One region of the Streptomyces sp. NPDC048278 genome, then DNA from elsewhere that is predicted to be linked to it. Evidence: riboswitches for the same ligand, from Rfam matches in the RefSeq annotation. Region 1 holds a riboswitch; each other region holds the start of a gene.

Region 1 (4,698 bases):
CGCACCATGGATCCGTACTCGAAGCTGCTGGAGGAGCGGATCGTCTTCCTCGGCACGCCCGTCGACGAGACGTCGGCCAACGACGTGATGGCGCAGTTCATGTACCTGGAGCACACGGCTCCGGAGCGGGACATCTCGCTGTACATCAACTCCCCGGGCGGGTCGTACAGCGCGATGGCCGCGATCTACGACACGGTCCAGTACGTGACCTGCGACGTGGAGACGGTCTGTCTCGGGCAGGCGGGGGCGTCGGCGGCGGTCCTGCTCGCGGCCGGCACTCCGGGCAAGCGGTCCGTGCTGCCCGGCGCGCGGATCGTGCTCCAGCAGCCGTCGCTGCCGCAACCGGTGCAGGGCCAGCCGAGTGATCTGGCCATCCAGGCGGCGGAGTTGGACCGGGTCCGGGCCATGATCGAACGAATGCTCGTCCAGCACACCGGGCGCACGGCGGACCAGGTGCACCAGGACCTGGAGCGGGACCTGGTCCTGGACGCGCCGGGTGCGCTGGCGTACGGGCTGGTGGACCGGGTCATGCCCGCCCGCCGTACCTCGCCCGGCCTGCCGGACGCGGGGTGAGCCGCCGATGCTGCCGCCGGAGCTGCCGCCGCTGCCCGCGCTGACCCGTGCCGAGGGCGAACTGATCGACCGTTACCTGGACGTGGTGGATCTGCTGGGCCGGATCAACCCGGCGCAGAACGAGGACACCTACCGCGGGCTGCGCGCCGCGCAGGCGCTGGTGCGCGCGGCGGCCGAGCTGCGCGACGCGCTCGCCCTGATGCATCTGCGGGGCGAGACGGAGCTCCACGGGGACACGCTGACACGCGCGTTGCGGGTGCTCGACGGCGAGCGCCGGACCGCTCGCGTCGTACTCCCGCCCGACTGCGTACGGTGACACCCTCCGGACGCCGGTGCGGCGCGTCGACGGAACGACCGGGCCCGAGCCGAAACGATCCAAAGGGGTTACCGCCGAACGGCGGAGCGTGGCGTGGTTTTACCTTCCCGTGGAGGCCGCTCAGGTTGCCCGCACGGGGGTGTCCGCGAACGGCTTTCGCGCAGGTCCGGGGCTACGCAGGGCAGTTGACGGAGAATCGAACACAGGGCTGTCCACCCGAACGGGTGGGTGGTGAGTAACCCCACAAATCCCCGATTCCGTTGGGATTTTCGGACACGAGTGCGTGAAGATCCCTGTCTGACGACAAGCCCCCGCCACAGCGGCGGGGCGGTCCGGGCGGACGCCGAGTCCTGCCGCCGCCCGGATTGACCCGTCGACAGAAGTGCATCGGCAGGAGTGGAGGACCCAAGCACGACGGGTCGCCGGCACGGTCGCGCCATGACCGAGCCGAGCAGCCCTTGGGGTGAAGCCGTGGTGACACGGCCGGGCAACTTCGCCAGCCCGAATCCGACAGGTCATCCTTCACAGGCGGCTGACGAAGGGTTGCGCATGACTGCGCTCAATCGTGTTCCGTCGCTGATGGCCCGGGCCGGTACGGCCTCGGCGCTGACCATCGCCGCCGTGGGCGGCTCGATCGTGATACCGGGCGTCGCCTCCGACGCCTCGGCCGCCACGATGGCGACGAAGGCACTGCAGATCGCCGCCTCGAAGAAGGGCTCGCCCTACAGGTGGGGCGCCACCGGACCGAACAGGTTCGACTGCTCCGGGCTGACGCTGTACTCGTTCAAGAAGGCGGGCAAGAAGCTGCCGCGTACGGCGGCCCAGCAGTACAACAAGACCCGTCACATCTCGGCCGGCAACCGCAAGGCCGGGGACCTGGTCTTCTTCCACTCGGGTTCCAGCGTCTACCACGTCGGCATCTACGCCGGGAAGGGAAAGATCTGGCACGCCCCGAAGACCGGGGACGTGGTGAAGCTCCAGAAGATCTGGACGCGCAGCGTCTGGTACGGCCGGGTCAGCTGACCCGCACCGACGGCCGGCCTGCAGGGGCTCGGGGCTACGGCTCCTGCTGGCCGGCCGCGGTGACGGTGCCCGCCGGGATCGTCCAGGGCAGTTCGATGGAGACGGTCTTGCCGCCCTCTCTGGTGGGGCGCACCCGGAGCTTGCCGCCGCACTCGGCGGTGAGCCAGCGGATGATGACCATGCCGCGCCCGTTGTCCTGCTGGACCGCGGCGGGGAGTCTCTTGGGGAAGCGCGGATGACTGTCCGTGACGCCGATGCGCAGCTGCTCGTCACGGTCGAGCACGAGGTCCACCGTGAAGGTGGGCGACTGCCCGAAGGTGTGCTGCACGGCGTTGGTGGCGAGTTCGGAGATGATGAGGCGGATGGTGTCCGCGGTTTCCGTCTCCGGTGGCAGGCCCCACTCCGCGAGGGTGTCCAGCGCGTAGGCGCGGGCGGCGGAGACCGAGGCGGGATCGCTCGGCAGAGTGACGGATGCTTCCAGGTGGTCTGCCATGGCGACGTCGTCCCTTTCCTCGGGACCGGAGTCCGACACAGTGCGGATGGTTCGAGTACGGTCCCGGACTGGTGCTTCTTCGCCAGACTGCCATTACCGGGCCGGTCACGGGGAGCGATCCACCAAGATATGCATATATCTGTCGCTCGAAGCGGTGAACTCTGCGACCTCAGACCGTATTTGGGCGGCTCGGAAGGAGTAAGGAGTAGCCCATGCAGAACGGTCCCGCGGTACGCCGCCGGAAACTGGGCGCCGAACTGCGCACATTGCGCACCGGCGCCGGCCTCACGAGCGGTGAGGCCGCCCGTCTGGTGGGCTGGCATCAGTCGAAAGTGAGCCGGATCGAGACCGGCGCCAGCGGTGTGAAACCGGCCGATGTGCGGTTACTCCTGGACGCCTACGGCGTGGTCGAGGGGCAACTGCGCGAGTTGCTGCTGGTGTTGGCGGGGTCGGAGGACACGGCGGGGCGGCACCACTGGTGGCACGCCTACCGTGGGGTACTGCCGCCCGCCTACCGCGATTTCATCAGTCTGGAGTCACAGGCCAGCGCGATGCGCACGCTGGAGACCCTGGTCGTGCCGGGGCTGCTGCAGACCCCCGAGTACGCGCGGGCGGTGACCCGGGCGGCCATGGACGCGCGGGCCGACGACTCCCTCGACACCCTGGTGGAGGTACGCCTGGCCAGGCAGGACGTGCTGCGCCAGGATCCGCCGCTGGAGCTGAGCGCGGTCCTGGACGAGGCGGTGCTGCGCCGGGAGGTGGGCGGTCCCGGTGTGATGGCGCGGCAGCTGGTGCGGCTGATGGAGGCGGCCCGGCTGCCCCAAGTACGGCTCCAGGTGCTGCCGTTCGCGGCCGGGGCGCATATCGGCATCACCGGGCCTTTCGTAATCTTCTCATTTCCGAGCACTTCTGATCTGGACGTGGTTGTTATCGACCAGTTGACGAGTAGCCTCTACCTGGAGCGGAAAGAAGACCTCCAGGCCTACACGGAGGCGTTCGACACGCTCCGGATCCACGCCCTTTCGCCCGAGGACTCGTTGGATTACATCGCCGCAATAGCTGACGGCGCGTAAGGAGGCACCATGACTGCACTGCCTCGGAACGTACCTTCAAGTGCTGATCTGCACGGACTGAGGTGGCTGCGCAGCAGCTACAGCACCGGAGCGAACAACTGCGTGGAGACGGCACGGCCGCGCTCCGGCCCCTCGGCCGGACTGCTCGCCGTGCGCGACTCCAAGGCTCCGGCCGGACCCGCCCTGCTCTTCTCCCCCGAGAGCTGGACGGGTTTCACGGCCGCGTTCGCCGGCTGATCAGCCCCAGAAGAGTCTGACCAGATACGAACGAAATCGATCAGACTCGTACCCATCCATCCCCGACTCCGTATCCGCTCGCGAGCCAGGCCCGGCCGTGTCACGCCGACTCATGGTCGTGTCTTGCCGATCACACGTACAGCGCGTTCGATCTCGGCCCCGGAGAGGTCCGCACGGGCGGTCAGCCTGAGCCGTGAGATGCCGTCCGGCACCGACGGCGGACGGAAACAGCCCACGGCCAGGCCTGCCGTCCGGCAGTCGGCCGCCCACCGCACGGCCTGCTCCGGGGACGGGGCCCGCACGGAGACCACCGCGGCGTCCGGACGTACCGCTTCCAGACCCGCGGCGGTCAGCCGTGCGTGCAGCTCCGCGGCCACCTCACGGGCCCGCGCCGCACGGTCCGGTTCGCGGCGCAGCAGCCGCAGGGCGGCCAGCGCCGCGCCCGCCGCCGCGGGGGCCAGGCCGGTGTCGAAGATGAACGTCCGGGCCGCGTTGACCAGATGGTCGATCACCCGGGCCGGCCCCAGCACCGCCCCGCCCTGGCTGCCGAGCGACTTCGACAGGGTCGCGGTCACCACCACGTCGTCGGCGCCGGAGAGCCCGGCCGCGTACGCCGCGCCCCGCCCGCCGTCCCCGAGCACGCCGAGCCCGTGCGCGTCGTCGACGAGCAGCCCGGCACCGCGCTCCCGGCACGCCTCGGCCAGTGCGGCCAGCGGCGCCGCGTCCCCGTCGACGGAGAACACCGTGTCGGAGACGACCACGGCGGGCCCCTCGTGCGTCCCGAGGGCCTTGCGTACGCCGTCCGGGTCGGCGTGCCCGACGACCTGGGTGGTGCCCCGGGCCAGCCGGCAGCCGTCGATCAGGGAGGCGTGGTTGAGGGCGTCGGAGACGATCAGGGCGCCGTGCGGGCCGAGCGTGGTGACGGCGGCGAGGTTCGCGGCATAGCCGGAGGAGAAGACCAGGGCGGCCTCGAACCCGCAGAA
Region 2 (4,698 bases), on a different contig from region 1:
TGGGCCAGGGCACGGCCCGGTTCGTCCCCGGGATGCTGCACGGCGCGTTCACCATGCTCGCGACCGGTGTGATCCTGGTCGGCCTCAACGAGGCCGACGACCACCACGTCAACACGATCAAGATCGGCGTGAAGCTCGCCCTGCTGATCGTGATCCTCGGGCTCGTCTACGTGAAACGGGACGACGAGAAGGTCGAGAAGGGCGCCTTCGGCCTGGTGGGCCTGCTCACGGTGGTGAACATCTTCATCGCCGTCCTGTGGACCTGAGGGCGGCACGGGCGCCCGCCACTGCGCCGGCCGCCACCGCCAGCCAGGCCGCCACCGTGACCCACACCAGCACCCGCCCCGGCCACTTCAGCCACGCACCGCCGACGGCGGCGGCGACCGACAGCGTCGCCGTCGCCGTCATCCCCATCGGGAACACCGTCGCCCAGCGGCGCACGTCGTAACGCGGCCGGGGCCACGCCGCCTCCGCGGCCAGCAGCACGACGTACCAGGCCAGGTCCAGGACCAGCAGCCCCACCGTCACCACGCGCAGGACGCCCCGGTCGTCGTCGTTCCACAGGTACAGCCGCGCGCTGTCGGCCGCCAGCAGCCGCGCCCCGGCCAGCGCGGAGATCGCGAGCGCGCCGCCCGCCACCCACTGGTCACCGGGCCCCTGGGCGATCTGCCGCCACTCGAACCGGGGCACGGCGAGCCCGTACATCGCAAGGCCCAGCCAGAACAGGACCAGCGAGAGGTGCGCGAGCCACGCCGTCGTCAGGGCCGCCGCCAGCGTCGCGCCGAGCACGGCAGGCCCCTGCGTGGCCACACAGGCCAGGAACACCGCTCCCGGCATCCGCGGCCTCCAGTGCCGCACGACGAGGACCAGCAACGGCGGCCACAGCACCACCGACAGTGCCAGCAGGGCCTCGGCGAGGGCCTGCCACCCGAGCGCCGAGAACCGCGTCCCCAGCACCGTCGTCGCCGCCACGGCGGTGAGCGCGCCCGGCGTCCGCGCCTCCCGCGCCCACCGCCGGCGATCCCGTGCCAGCCGTACGACGAAGTCCGCCGCCAGCGCCGCCCACATCACGCAGGCGAGCACCAGCGCCACCCTGGACACGGTCTCAGCGCCCGCCAGGTGCAGCCCCACCGACAGGATGCCGGTGGCCATCACGGCGGCCCCGGCCGCCGGCGGACGCTGCGCCCACCAGGCGCGGAGGGGTGACATGCCGGACATGCCCCTGATGCTAGGGAGAGCCTGCCGCAGGACGAACGGGGCACGCGCGCGTGTCACGAACGATGCACGCGCGCGTGCGGCCCGAAAACCGCGCGCCGGTGCGCCGAGGCGTGCGGGGGACGGGCGGGGGAGTGCGGGGGAGCGGGTGGGGCGCCCGGGGGACGGCGGGCGCCCCGTGAGGGTCAGGCCGGCCGCACCACGCTGTGGATGATCGACTCGCCGCCGTAGTAGATCGACTCCTCGCGGACGTAGGCGCCGGGCTTGGGGGCGTGGATCATCATGCCGTTGCCGATGTAGATGCCGACATGGCTGACGTCGTCGTAGAAGAAGACCAGGTCGCCGGGCCGGGCGTCGGCGAGGGGGACGGTGGTGCCGGCGTTCACCTGGTCGTAGGTGGTGCGCGGCAGGGAGACGCCCGCGGCCTTCCAGGCGGCCTGGGAGAGCCCGGAGCAGTCGTAGGAGCCGGGGCCGGTGGCGCCCCAGACGTACGGCTTGCCGATCTGCGCGCGGGCGAAGGCGATCGCCTTGGCGGCCTTCGTGGCGTAGGCGGAGTCCGAGCCGGAACCGGAGCCGGAGCCCGAGTCGGAAGAGGAGCCGCTCGACGCCGAGGACGACGCCGCCTGGTCGGCCGCCGCGGCCTGCTGCTTCGCCAGTTCCGCCGCCTTGCGGTCCGCCGCCTCCTGCTGCCGCTTCTCGATCGCCGCCAGCCGGGCCTTCTCCGCGGCCGTCAGCTGCGACAGCAGCTCCCGCGCGGAGGCCAGCTTCGTCTGCACGGTGGTCTTGGCGGTCTTGAGGTCGTCCTGCGTCTCGGTGAGCGTGTCGAGGCTCTGGGAGGCCTCCTGCCGCTTCTTCATGGTCGCGGACTGCTCGGTGACGTAGTCGTCGACCGCGCCCTTCTGGCGCGAGGTCAGGCGGCTCATCAGCTGGTCCTGGTCGAAGTAGTCCTGGGGACTGTCCGCGAGCAGGAAGGTCGCCGTGTCGGGGACGCTCGCCCCGGTCCGGTACTGGGCCGCCGCGAACGAACCCAGTTCCTCACGCGCCTTGTTGAGCCGGTCGGTGCGCCGGGCGACGTCGTCGAGCAGGGCGTCGACCTGCTTGCGCTGCCTGCCGGTCCGCTCCTTGGCCGCGTTGTACTTCTCGGTCGCCGACTCCGCCTGCCGGTAGAGGGAGTCGACCTTCTTCTCGACCTCCTCCAGGCTCGGCTTGCCGTCGTCGGAGGGGGCGGCCTCGGCCGTCTGGGAGAACAGGGCCATGGAGGTGAGGGCTGCGGTGGCCAGGGCGGGGGTGCGTATGCCTGCCGCGCGCGTTCCTGACGGCCGGGACTTGCGGTGCGACGCCAACGGGGGCGACTCCTTCCAGCGTTCCGCCTACCGAGTTAGCTGTCGGGTTCGGGCGGGTGGTTCGGAAGGGTTGCCCTACGGTCCGTTCTCCGGTGGGGAGTCGGGACCGATTCACCCCAAGGTCGGTGTGGGTCCCCGGCTCCGGGTGCGCGGCGGCACTCCGGACTCGGCGGAGGCCGTGCGGCCCGGCGACGTTCGCCGGTGGGGGTCGTGCGGCCTGCCCGGCACGCTAGCCAACTCGTGTGGTCTCTGTGAAGTTTGATGTGCGATATGCCCGATACATTTTCGTGACCTTGGCGTTGTGTGGGGTCCGGGCGGCGCGATTCGGGATGTTATGGGCGGCTTGCCCGATGGTGTCGAAGGGTTCGAGACGGGTGTTCCCTGCTGCGTGACGCGCGTCGACCGGCCGTGACGGAGTGGATCTGTTCGGTGACCGGGACGAGTTTTCGGGGCGGCGGCCGGTTGTCGGTGGGGCGCCCTAGACTCGGAGAGCGATGAGCAGCCTCTTTGACGACAGCTTCCTGGCGAACCTCCAGGCCCCCCGCGGCCATGACGAGGAACCTCCGCCGCCGCCCGAGGACGAGCACGCTCCGGAGTCGATTCCGGACGATCTGTTCGGCGGGAAGTTCGACATGCCCCCGGACCGGGACGCCTACTACCGCGACGGCGCCGCCCGCCCGGCCCTGGACCCGGCCGCACTCCTGGAGGGGCTGAACGACAACCAGCGGGCGGCCGTCGTGCACGCCGGCTCCCCGCTGCTCATCGTGGCCGGCGCCGGTTCCGGCAAGACGCGCGTGCTCACCCACCGCATCGCCCACCTGCTCGGCGCGCGCCAGGTGCACCCGGGCCAGATCCTCGCGATCACCTTCACCAACAAGGCCGCGGGCGAGATGAAGGAGCGCGTCGAGCACCTCGTCGGCCCGCGCGCGAACGCGATGTGGGTGATGACCTTCCACAGCGCCTGCGTGCGGATCCTGCGCAGGGAGAGCAAGAAGCTCGGCTTCACCTCCTCCTTCTCGATCTACGACGCGGCCGACTCCAAGCGCCTGATGGCCCTGGTCTGCCGGGACCTGGACCTCGACCCCAAGCGGTTCCCGCCGAAGTCCTTCAGCGCCCAGGTCAGCAACCTCAAGAACGAGCTGGTCGACGAGGAGGACTTCGCCGCCCGCGCGAGCGACGGCTTCGAGAAGACCCTCGCCCAGGCCTACGCCCTCTACCAGTCCCGGCTGCGCGAGGCGAACGCCCTCGACTTCGACGACCTGATCATGACGACGGTCAATCTGCTGCGCGCCTTCCCGGACGTCGCCGAGCACTACCGCCGCCGCTTCCGGCACGTCCTGGTCGACGAGTACCAGGACACCAACCACGCGCAGTACGCCCTCGTGCGCGAGCTGGTCGGCACCGGCGAGCCCGACCTGCCCCCCGCCGAGCTCTGCGTCGTCGGTGACGCCGACCAGTCGATCTACGCCTTCCGGGGCGCGACGATCCGCAACATCCTCCAGTTCGAGGAGGACTACCCGAACGCGACGACGATCCTCCTGGAGCAGAACTACCGCTCCACGCAGACGATCCTCTCCGCCGCCAACGCGGTCATCGAGCGCAACGAGTCCCGCCGCCCGAAGAACCTGTGGACCAACGCGGGCGCGGGCGCGCAGATCACCGGCTACGTCGCCGACACCGAGCACGACGAGGCACAGTTCGTCGCCGAGGAGATAGACCGTCTGACGGACGCGGGCGAGGCGAAGGCGGGCGATGTCGCCGTCTTCTACCGCACCAACGCGCAGTCCCGTGTCTTCGAGGAGATCTTCATCCGGGTCGGCCTGCCCTACAAGGTCGTCGGCGGCGTCCGCTTCTACGAGCGCAAGGAGGTCCGGGACGTCCTCGCCTACCTGCGGGTGCTCGCCAACCCGGAGGACTCCGTCCCGCTCCGCCGCATCCTCAACGTCCCCAAGCGCGGAATCGGCGACCGCGCGGAGGCGATGATCGACGCCCTCGCCCAGCGCGAGAAGATCAGCTTCCCGCAGGCGCTCCGGCGCGTCGACGAGGCGTACGGCATGGCCGCGCGGTCGACGAACGCGGTCAAGCGGTTCAACACGCTGATGGAGGACCTCCGTACGGTCGTGGAGTCCGGTGCCGGGCC
Region 3 (4,698 bases), on a different contig from region 1:
GCGGGACGACCGATTAGGGTGACCGCGTGGCGAGAGTGCGGTTGAGCGTGGCCGAGCGGCGGGAGGAGCTGCTGCGGGCCGCCATCGAGCAGATCGAGGCGCGGGGCGTGGCGGCGGTGCGGATCGCCGATGTGGCCTCGGCCCTCGGGGTGAGCAACGCGCTCGTGCTGTACCACTTCTCGACGAAGGAGAAGCTGGTCGCCGCCGCCTTCACCTTTGCCGCCGAGGACGATCTGGCGCATCTGCGCAAGCTGCTGGGCCGCCGCACGTCGGCGCTGCGCCGGCTGCGGGCCGCGGTGCGCTGGTACGCGCCGACCGGGCAGGCCAAGGGCTGGCGGCTGTGGATCGAGGGCTGGGCGGTGGCCTTGCGCGAACCCGCGCTGCGGGACGTCACCAAGGGCCTGGACCAGCAGTGGAAGGCGGCGATCGCCGAGGTCGTCGCCGAGGGGGTGGCGGCGGGCGAGTTCCGGTGCCCCGACCCCGCGGCGGCGGCGCTGCGGCTGACCGCGCTGCTCGACGGGCTCGCCGTCCAGCTGACGTCGTACCCCGGAGCCGTGCCCCGGGCCAGGGCGCAGCAGTGGGTCGACGAGGCGCTGGCGCGCGAACTGGGGCTGCCCGGGCACGAGTAAGGGGCGGCCCGCCAGGAGGCCGCCCCTTACCCGCCGGTGCCGCCTCAGGCCACGGAGGCGATCCGCATCTTGATGTCGTCCGGGGAGAGCGCACCCTTGGCCGTCACGTGGTCGCCGGACGACTCGCCGCGCAGCCGGCGCCCGATCCACGGGACGAGGTACTCGCGGGCCCAGTGCACGTCGTCGCGGCGGACCTCCAGGGTGCCGCGGGGCGGCAGCGGGGGCCACGGCTGGTCGGGATCGGCCGGCACGTCGACGCCGAGCACCTGGCCGGCGCGCAGCGCCACGCGTGTGTGCCCGTCGGGCGAGAGGTGCAGGCGGTCGCCGTCCCAGGCGCGGCGGTCCTGCACGGTCTTGAGGGACCAGAGGTCCAGGACCGGGCAGCCGTACCGGTCGGCGATGGCCCGGACGTGTCCGTTGTACGTGGCGATCTTGCCGCGCAGGTGCTTGAGGACGGGCACGCCCCGGGTGTCGAACCCGGTGGTCACCAGCACCGTGCCGACGGCCTCGGTCAGCTGGGCCACGGCCCGCTCGAACCGCTCGGCGACCTCGTCGGGGTCGGTGCCGGGGCGGATGATGTCGTTGCCGCCCGCGCAGAACGAGACCAGGTCCGGGGCGAGTTCCAGGGCCTGCGGCACCTGGTCCGCCACGATCTGGTCGAGCAGTTTCCCGCGCACGGCAAGGTTGGTGTAGCTGAAGTCGCCCTCGGGCCGCCGGTCGGACAGCAGTACCGCGAACCGGTCGGCCCAGCCGACGAACGCCCCGTCGGGGCCGGGGTCTCCCACGCCCTCGGTGAAGCTGTCCCCCACCGCTGCGTACGACCCGATCACTGATGCATTGTCACTCTTCGAATCGTCTCCCACATCGGACCATGATTCACCTTCGACTGTGACCTACGCGACCGTAATAAGGGCTTGACGCTCGGTGACATAAGACACCCTTAAATACTTTGCCAACCTTGGAATAAGTCCCTGGCCAGCGGCGTTTGAGTGACGACGAACGCGGGGTCAGCCGACGGTGAGGCCCTTGGCGCGGAGGTAGGCGACCGGGTCCACGTCCGAGCCGTAGTCGGGGGTGGTACGGATCTCGAAGTGGAGGTGCGGGCCGGTCACGTTGCCGGTCGCGCCGGAGAGGCCGATCTGCTGGCCCGCGGTCACGGTCTGGCCGACCGAGACGGACAGGGCGGAGAGGTGGCCGTACTGCGCGTAGTAGCCGTCGGCGAGCCGGATGACGACCTGGTTGCCGTAGGCGCCGCCCCAGCCGGCGGTGACGACCGTACCGGCGCCGACGGCCTTGACCGGGGTGCCGGTCGGGACGACGAAGTCGACGCCCGTGTGGTAGCCGCTGGACCACATGCTGCCGGCCACGTGGTAGCCGGTGCCGATGGCGCCACCCGTGACCGGGAGGGCGAAGCCGGAGGCGGTCGCCACCGAACCTTCCGAACCGGTCGAGTCGTTCGAACCGGCAGAGTCGTTCGAACCGGTCGTGCGGTTCGAATCGTTCGAGGAGGCCGAGGACGAGGACGCGGTCGACCTGGACGGCTGTGGGTCCGCGTGGACCCGCGAACGGGAGCCGGAGTCCGTCGTCGCGGCGTGCCGGCCGCCGAGGACGAGCTCGAGACCGGGGTGGATCAGCGAGGGGTTGCCGCCGACGGCCTCCCGGTTGTCGGCGTAGAGCCGGTGCCAGCCGCCGCGGACGTGCTGGTCGCGGGCGATCTTCGAGAGATAGTCGCCGGACACCACCGTGTAGACGCGGTGCGCGGAATGCGTGGCGCCGGAATTCCCCGCGGGCGCCTGCTTCACCGCGGTCTTCTCGATCACCGGAAGCGACTGCGTGGTCTTTTCGGAAAGGGACTGCGGAGTGGCCGCGTGGGCTCCGGTGGTCCCCATGAGCGGCAGAGCCAGCGCGGCGCCACCGGTTCCTGCGACGGCCATGGAGCGGGTGAAACGCTGGGACTTGGGGCGGCGGTGCTTACCCTTCGCGGGCATGGCGCATTCCTCTCCTGCGCCTGCGAGGTGAGCTGTCGGGTTCGGGCTGGAGCTGCCCGGCCGCGCCGAAAGACGCGGCTACACCCCAAGCCGTCCCGGGAACCGGAACAGGCGGTCATACCTGGTGGGTCCCCCGCTCCTGCCGGGCACGGGTGAGTGTGTGTGGGGACTCCGGGCGGCGGCAGGATTCGGCGTTCCGACCGGATGTGTGGCGAACGTAAGCGAGTGGGACGGACGTGGACAAGCAGTCGGTTCCGGCCGTCCGGATTTCACTTGATCCGCTTCCGGAAATCCCGGTCACCCTCCGTGAATTCCGATCTATTCGTTTATCCAACCCTCATGGAAGGCGCCGGAATTACGTGAGCATGACGCGCGACGGACGGTCACGAATATGACGCTCCTCACGCACGTCACGCCACGTCCCCTTATTCCATGGCGAGTTGCAACGAAAGCACTAATTCGGGCAGATAGGTCAGATCCGACGAAGCCGGATGACTGCCGCATCCAGGTCACCCTTCAGCCCGGTGCGCAGCCCGTGATGCAGGAGAACGGCACCTCCGTGCGATTCGCCCGTTTCGAGGCATTCGTACGACGCCGTCGGGTCGAGCCCCTGGAGCCGCAGCGCCGGTGCCGGCTCGCCGTAGCTCTGCGCCTGCAGCCAGGCGAGGACGACGGTCTCGTCGCCGAGCGTGTACTGCACCGCGCTGAGCCCGCCGGCCGGCGGTCGCAGCCGGAACTGGTCGCCGCGCTGCACCAAGGGCCTGATCTCCTTGTAGAGCTCCACCCAACGGCCGGCCTCGGCGAGCTCCTCCTCGGTCCAGTTCGAGAGGTCGCCGCCTACGCCGAGCGCCCCGGCCATGGAGCTGACGAACCGGAAACGCAGCGAGCTGACCCGGTCGTTGAGCTGGTGGTTCGGGCTGTCGGTGACCCAGGCGGACATCACCCGGGCGGGGTGGATCTGGCTGAAGCCGTGCTGGATGGCGAGCCGGTCCAGCGGGTCGGTGTTGTCGGAGGTCCACACCTCGTCGGTGCGGCTCATGATCCCGAGGTCGATCCGCCCGCCACCGCCGGAGCAGGACTCGATGGCGACGTCCGGGTGGGCCGCGCGGATCCGGTCGAGCAGGGCGTACAGCCCGCGCACGTGGTCGACCCACAGGCGCTGCGGGTAGGGCTCGCCGGGCCAGCCCGCATCCGTGAAGCAGCGGTTGAAGTCCCACTTGACGTAGTCGATCGGGGCACTGGACAGCAGGGTGTCGAGCTGCTGCCAGAGGTACTCCTGGACGTCCTCGCGGGCGAGGTTGAGGACGAGCTGGTTGCGGAGTTCCGTCCGCTTCCGTCCCTGCTGGTACTGCACCCAGTCGGGGTGTGCGCGGTAGAGGTCGCTGTCCGCGTTGACCATCTCGGGCTCGACCCAGATGCCGAACTGCATGCCGAGGGCGTGCACGTAGTCGGCGAGCGGCTTGAGGCCCTTGGGGAAGCGGTCGGGGTTGGGCGTCCAGTCGCCGAGGCCGGCGTGGTCGCTGGTGCGGGCGCCGAACCAGCCGTCGTCCACCACGAACAGTTCGACGCCGATCGCGGCGGCCCGGCGGGCGAGGGTGGCCTGCTGGTCCTCGGAGATGTCGAAGGTGGTGGCCTCCCAGGAGTTGAACAGCACGGGCCGGTCCTGGTCGGCGTCCGGGATGACGTACGCGCGCTGGTAGGCATGCCAGGCGCGGCTGGCCCCGCCGAAGCCGCCGTCGGTCCACAGGCCCGCGAAGACGGGACTGGTGTACGACTCGCCCTCGGCCAGCATCAGCAGGCCCGAGTCGTCGTAGCCGGCGCCGCCGGTGATCTGCACGCGCGCGTCGGGGAGTTGGGCGACCGCGATGCGCCAGGAGCCGGACCAGCCGAGGGCGCAGCCCCAGACCTCGCCGCGCTCCTCGGTGGCGTCGGTGTCGAGGGCGACCCAGGGCAGGTGCTGGTGGCCGGTGTGGCCGCGCCGGCTGCCGATGACCTTCTCGCCGTAGGTGAGCGGGGCGCTGACCAGCCGGGACTCGGCGGCCCAGCGGCCGTGCAGCTGGGAGAGCCGCCAGCCCTCGCGG
Region 4 (4,698 bases), on a different contig from region 1:
CGACTTCCGGGACTGGGCGGGGATGATGATCCGGCACGGGGGCGGGCCGCGGGGCGGGGTCGCGCGGTCGGTGAAGAAGATGCGCGGATATCTGGCCGAGCTGATCCACCGGAAGCGGGAGGCGCTGCCCGCTGAGGCAGGTCCCGGCGAGGACCTCATCTCCGGGCTCATCCGGGCCTCGGACCACGGGGAGCACCTCACCGAGAACGAGGCCGCGGCCATGGCCTTCATCCTGCTGTTCGCCGGCTTCGAGACCACCGTCAACCTGATCGGGAACGGCACGTACGCGCTGCTCACCCACCCCGGGCAGCGGGCCCGCCTGCAGGAGTCCCTGGCCGCCGGCGAGCGCGGGCTGCTGGAGACCGGCGTCGAGGAACTGCTGCGCTACGACGGGCCGGTGGAGCTGGCCACCTGGCGGTTCGCCACCGAGCCGGTCGCCATCGGCGGGCAGCACATCGCGCCCGGCGACCCGGTCCTGGTCGTCCTGGCCGCGGCCGACCGGGACCCGGAGCGGTTCGCCGAGCCGGACACCCTCGACCTCGCCCGGCGGGACAACCAGCACCTCGGGTACGGCCACGGCATCCACTACTGCCTGGGCGCCCCGCTCGCCCGCCTGGAGGGGCAGACCGCACTCGCCGGTCTCCTGACCCGCCTTCCCGACCTGCGACTCGCCGTGGACGAGAGCGAGTTGCGGTGGCGCGGCGGGCTCATCATGCGCGGGCTGCGCACGCTCCCCGTGGAGTTCACGCCCACCGGCCGCTGAAGCCTCCACCTGCCCCTACGGGCAAAAGATGACCAGCGTTCAAGTCTGTGATCTTCACGTGATCTACGCGGCATTAACTTGTGACAAGTGATCGTCTGCCGATACGTTCACCCATCAGCACGGCGCCCTTGCGGGACCCGCCGTGCCGGTCACCGCTGTCGCTCGAAAGGTTTCCGCATGCTCTCCGGGAACGGTCGTCACCGTCGCCCCCGCCAGGCTCCGGCGCTCCTCGTCGCGGCCGGGGTGACCGGCTCCGCCATCGCCCTCCCGCTCCTCGGTGCGGTGAACGCCAGCGCGGCCGACGGCTCCACCTGGGACCAGGTGGCCGAGTGCGAGAGCGGCGGCTCCTGGAGCGCCGACAACGGCACCGGCTACTACGGCGGCCTCCAGATCTCCCTGGACGACTGGAGCGAGTACGGGGGCCTGGAGTACGCCGGCACCCCCGACCAGGCGAGCCGTTCGCAGCAGATCGCGGTCGCCGAGAAGATGCTCGCCGACCAGGGCACCAAGGCCTGGCGGACCTGCGCCCTGATCGCCGGACTCTCGTCCGACGACGCGTCGGTGAACGTCGACACGGGCCTCGGCGACTCGAGTGATTCGTCCGGTTCCTCCGACTCGTCGGACTCGTCCTCCGGGCTGTCGGACTCGTCCTCGTCCTCCGGTGCCGACTCCTCCTCGGGTGCCGCGGACTCCGGGAGCGAGTCCGCGACCCCCTCGCCGAGCGCGAGTGCCGACAGCGGCTCCAAGTCGGACGACTCCGGCAAGTCCAGCAAGACGGACAAGCCGGAATCATCCAAGTCCGGCTCCGACTCGGAGGCTTCGAAGGCGAGCGGGAGCCCCGATGCCGTCGAATCCGACGACTCGGACAATTCGTGGCAGACCGGAGGCTCTTGGAGCCTGGTCGACACGGGTGCCGTCAGCAGCGGCGGCAAGCACCGTGGCGGCTCGGCGGACGAAAGCGTGACAAACGGTCAGAGCGCCTCCTCCTCCGGCCGGCACGCCTCCTCCGGCAGCGGCACCTACACCGTCCGCGACGGCGACACCCTCGCCTCCATCGCCGACTCCCTTGACCTCGACGGCGGATGGCGCGCGCTCTACGACGCGAACAAGGCCGACATAGGCGCCGACCCGAACGCCATCACCGCCGGTCAGACCCTGAAACTCGGCAGCGAATAGGGCGAAAAGCGGCGGGAGTTGGCGCCCCGCTTCGAGTTGAATGTCCGTTTTGGTGAAAGTGTGGGATGAGTCTCAGAAGCCCTGATCATCTTTGAAATTCACCGGATCGCCTGTTTACGGTCAAGGCCGCTCGTCACCACGAGCCCCGGCCGTCGCAACGCCGAGTCCTGCCAGCGGCCGTCCGGGAACAGTCGTCGCGTCATGCGCCGTAGGCAGGAGCGGGGGACCCAAGGTAAGTGCCGGGACCGGTGGTTGAGGCCGCCGATCCGGCTCGGGGTGAAGCCGCGCACCGACACACGGTGTGCGGCCGGGCAACTCAACCGGCCCGAACCCGACAGCTCACCTCGCAGGCGTCGGTGAGGGGATCGATCCATGCTGTTCTCCGGCAAGGGCAAGCACCGCCGTCCGTCCAAGGCCGTCCGCGCCATCGCCGTCGCCGGCGTCACCGGCGTCGCCGTCGCCGCGCCGCTGATGGCGGCCGGCAGCGCCTCCGCCGCCACCGCCTCCGAGTGGGACACCGTCGCCCAGTGCGAGTCCGGCGGCAACTGGTCCATCAACACCGGCAACGGCTACTACGGCGGTCTCCAGTTCTCCGCCTCCACCTGGGCCGCGTACGGCGGCACGCAGTACGCCGCGCAGGCCAACCAGGCCAGCAAGGCGCAGCAGATCACGATCGCCGAGAAGGTCCTCGCCGCGCAGGGCAAGGGCGCCTGGCCGGTCTGCGGCACGGGCCTGTCCGGCGCCGCCTACACCGGCGGCAGCGCCGGCTCGACCAGCTCCTCGTCGAGCAGCAGCACCAGCACCCGCTCGACCGACACCCAGGCCGCCTCCCGCTCCGCCGAGCGCCCGGCCGCCAAGAAGACCGTCACCACCCCGACCGGCAAGAAGGTCAAGAAGGGCGACGGCGAGTACAAGGTCGTCAAGGGCGACACCCTCAGCTCGATCGCCGAGAAGCACAAGGTCAAGGGTGGCTGGCAGGCGCTGTTCAAGCTGAACAAGGACATCGTCGACGACGCCGACTTCATCTACCCGGGCCAGCAGCTGCACCTGAAGTAAGACCCAGCTGAACCACAGCCCCCACACAGCCGTGGTCCTCATAGTGGGGACCACGTGAGGGTCACCCCCGTCCCCCACGAGCCCCCGCTCCGGTGCGTTTTCCCCCGAACGCACCGGAGCGGGGTTTCTCTTTGCGTCGGGCTCCGTGGCCCGCTCTTCTTCCGTTCTTCATCGGGACCCCCTTTGTTCCGCACGTGAACAATGAGTACCGTCTGTGTGTCCACGGGCCGGTCGGTCGTGCCGGCCGACGGCCCTTGGACGGTTAGGCTCTAGTCGCAAGGCTGAGCAAGGGCCGACGAGGCCCGCGTGCGCCCCGCACAACCAGCGTCACATCCCAAGAAGGAGATGCTCGTGCCGTCCATCGACGTCGTCGTAGCCCGGGAAATCCTGGACTCCCGAGGCAACCCCACGGTCGAGGTCGAGGTCGGCCTCGACGACGGCAGCACGGGTCGTGCCGCCGTTCCGTCCGGCGCCTCCACCGGTGCCTTCGAGGCCATCGAGCTCCGTGACGGCGACCCCAACCGCTACCTGGGCAAGGGTGTCGAGAAGGCCGTCCTCGCCGTCATCGAGCAGATCGGCCCGGAGCTCGTCGGCTACGACGCCACCGAGCAGCGCCTGATCGACCAGGCCATGTTCGACCTGGACGCCACCGACAACAAGGGCTCGCTCGGCGCCAACGCCATCCTCGGCGTCTCCCTCGCCGTCGCGCACGCCGCCTCCGAGGCGTCCGACCTGCCGCTCTTCCGCTACCTCGGCGGCCCGAACGCGCACCTGCTGCCCGTCCCGATGATGAACATCCTCAACGGCGGCTCGCACGCGGACTCCAACGTCGACATCCAGGAGTTCATGATCGCCCCGATCGGCGCGGAGTCCTTCTCCGAGGCGCTGCGCTGGGGTGCCGAGGTCTACCACACGCTGAAGAAGGTCCTGAAGAGCAAGGGCCTGGCCACCGGCCTCGGCGACGAGGGCGGCTTCGCCCCGAACCTGGAGTCGAACCGCGCCGCGCTCGACCTCATCCTGGAGGCGATCAAGCAGGCCGGTTACGTCCCCGGCGAGCAGATCGCGCTCGCGCTCGACGTCGCCGCGTCCGAGTTCTACAAGGACGGCAAGTACGAGTTCGAGGGCAAGTCCCGCTCGGCCGCCGAGATGACCGAGTACTACGAGGAGCTCGTCGCCTCCTACCCGCTGGTCTCCATCGAGGACCCGCTGTTCGAGGACGACTGGGCCGGCTGGAAGGTCCTCACCGACAAGCTCGGCGACAAGGTGCAGATCGTCGGCGACGACCTGTTCGTCACCAACCCGGAGCGCCTGGCCCGCGGCATCGAGGAGGGCACCGCCAACGCCCTGCTGGTCAAGGTGAACCAGATCGGTTCGCTCACCGAGACCCTGGACGCCGTCGAGCTCGCCCAGCGCAACGGCTTCAAGTGCATGATGTCGCACCGCTCCGGCGAGACCGAGGACGTCACCATCGCCGACCTCGCCGTCGCCACCAACTGCGGCCAGATCAAGACCGGCGCCCCGGCCCGCTCCGAGCGCGTCGCCAAGTACAACCAGCTGCTGCGCATCGAGGAGATCCTCGACGACGCGGCGGTGTACGCGGGCCGCAGCGCCTTCCCGCGCTTCAAGGGCTGAGCCCGCTAGAGGGTAAGGCTTAGCCAGTCGTACGTACGTCCCCGTACCCGGTCCCGTACCGTGTCCGGGGA

The links. Region 1 has a riboswitch for cyclic di-AMP ahead of AB0D74_RS15485 (C40 family peptidase). Riboswitches for the same ligand answer to the same signal wherever they lie in the genome.
Region 2: linked by a shared signal. The riboswitch ahead of AB0D74_RS26815 (NlpC/P60 family protein) and the one ahead of AB0D74_RS15485 (C40 family peptidase) in region 1 are both predicted to bind cyclic di-AMP.
Region 3: linked by a shared signal. The riboswitch ahead of AB0D74_RS02575 (LysM peptidoglycan-binding domain-containing M23 family metallopeptidase) and the one ahead of AB0D74_RS15485 (C40 family peptidase) in region 1 are both predicted to bind cyclic di-AMP.
Region 4: linked by a shared signal. The riboswitch ahead of AB0D74_RS35930 (transglycosylase family protein) and the one ahead of AB0D74_RS15485 (C40 family peptidase) in region 1 are both predicted to bind cyclic di-AMP.

What each region holds. Positions count from the first base shown of each region.
Region 1 covers NZ_JBEZLP010000007.1:202,991-207,688, reverse strand. Annotated here, with positions in the region: gene AB0D74_RS15495 (ATP-dependent Clp protease proteolytic subunit) at 1-573, shown strand, start outside; gene AB0D74_RS15490 (hypothetical protein) at 581-889, shown strand; cyclic di-AMP (ydaO/yuaA leader) riboswitch at 1,251-1,435, shown strand; gene AB0D74_RS15485 (C40 family peptidase) at 1,439-1,912, shown strand; gene AB0D74_RS15480 (ATP-binding protein) at 1,947-2,405, opposite strand; gene AB0D74_RS15475 (helix-turn-helix transcriptional regulator) at 2,618-3,478, shown strand; gene AB0D74_RS15470 (DUF397 domain-containing protein) at 3,488-3,715, shown strand; gene AB0D74_RS15465 (8-amino-7-oxononanoate synthase) at 3,826-4,698, opposite strand, start outside.
Region 2 covers NZ_JBEZLP010000016.1:102,149-106,846, forward strand. Annotated here, with positions in the region: gene AB0D74_RS26805 (hypothetical protein) at 1-266, shown strand, start outside; gene AB0D74_RS26810 (tellurite resistance/C4-dicarboxylate transporter family protein) at 244-1,218, opposite strand; gene AB0D74_RS26815 (NlpC/P60 family protein) at 1,401-2,558, opposite strand; cyclic di-AMP (ydaO/yuaA leader) riboswitch at 2,566-2,740, opposite strand; gene pcrA (DNA helicase PcrA) at 3,053-4,698, shown strand, end outside.
Region 3 covers NZ_JBEZLP010000001.1:556,127-560,824, forward strand. Annotated here, with positions in the region: gene AB0D74_RS02560 (N-acetyltransferase family protein) at 1-17, shown strand, start outside; gene AB0D74_RS02565 (TetR family transcriptional regulator C-terminal domain-containing protein) at 27-629, shown strand; gene AB0D74_RS02570 (SGNH/GDSL hydrolase family protein) at 674-1,459, opposite strand; gene AB0D74_RS02575 (LysM peptidoglycan-binding domain-containing M23 family metallopeptidase) at 1,637-2,617, opposite strand; cyclic di-AMP (ydaO/yuaA leader) riboswitch at 2,622-2,782, opposite strand; gene AB0D74_RS02580 (alpha-galactosidase) at 3,090-4,698, opposite strand, start outside.
Region 4 covers NZ_JBEZLP010000027.1:127,202-131,899, forward strand. Annotated here, with positions in the region: gene AB0D74_RS35920 (cytochrome P450) at 1-763, shown strand, start outside; gene AB0D74_RS35925 (transglycosylase family protein) at 941-1,939, shown strand; cyclic di-AMP (ydaO/yuaA leader) riboswitch at 2,134-2,307, shown strand; gene AB0D74_RS35930 (transglycosylase family protein) at 2,312-2,995, shown strand; gene eno (phosphopyruvate hydratase) at 3,341-4,627, shown strand.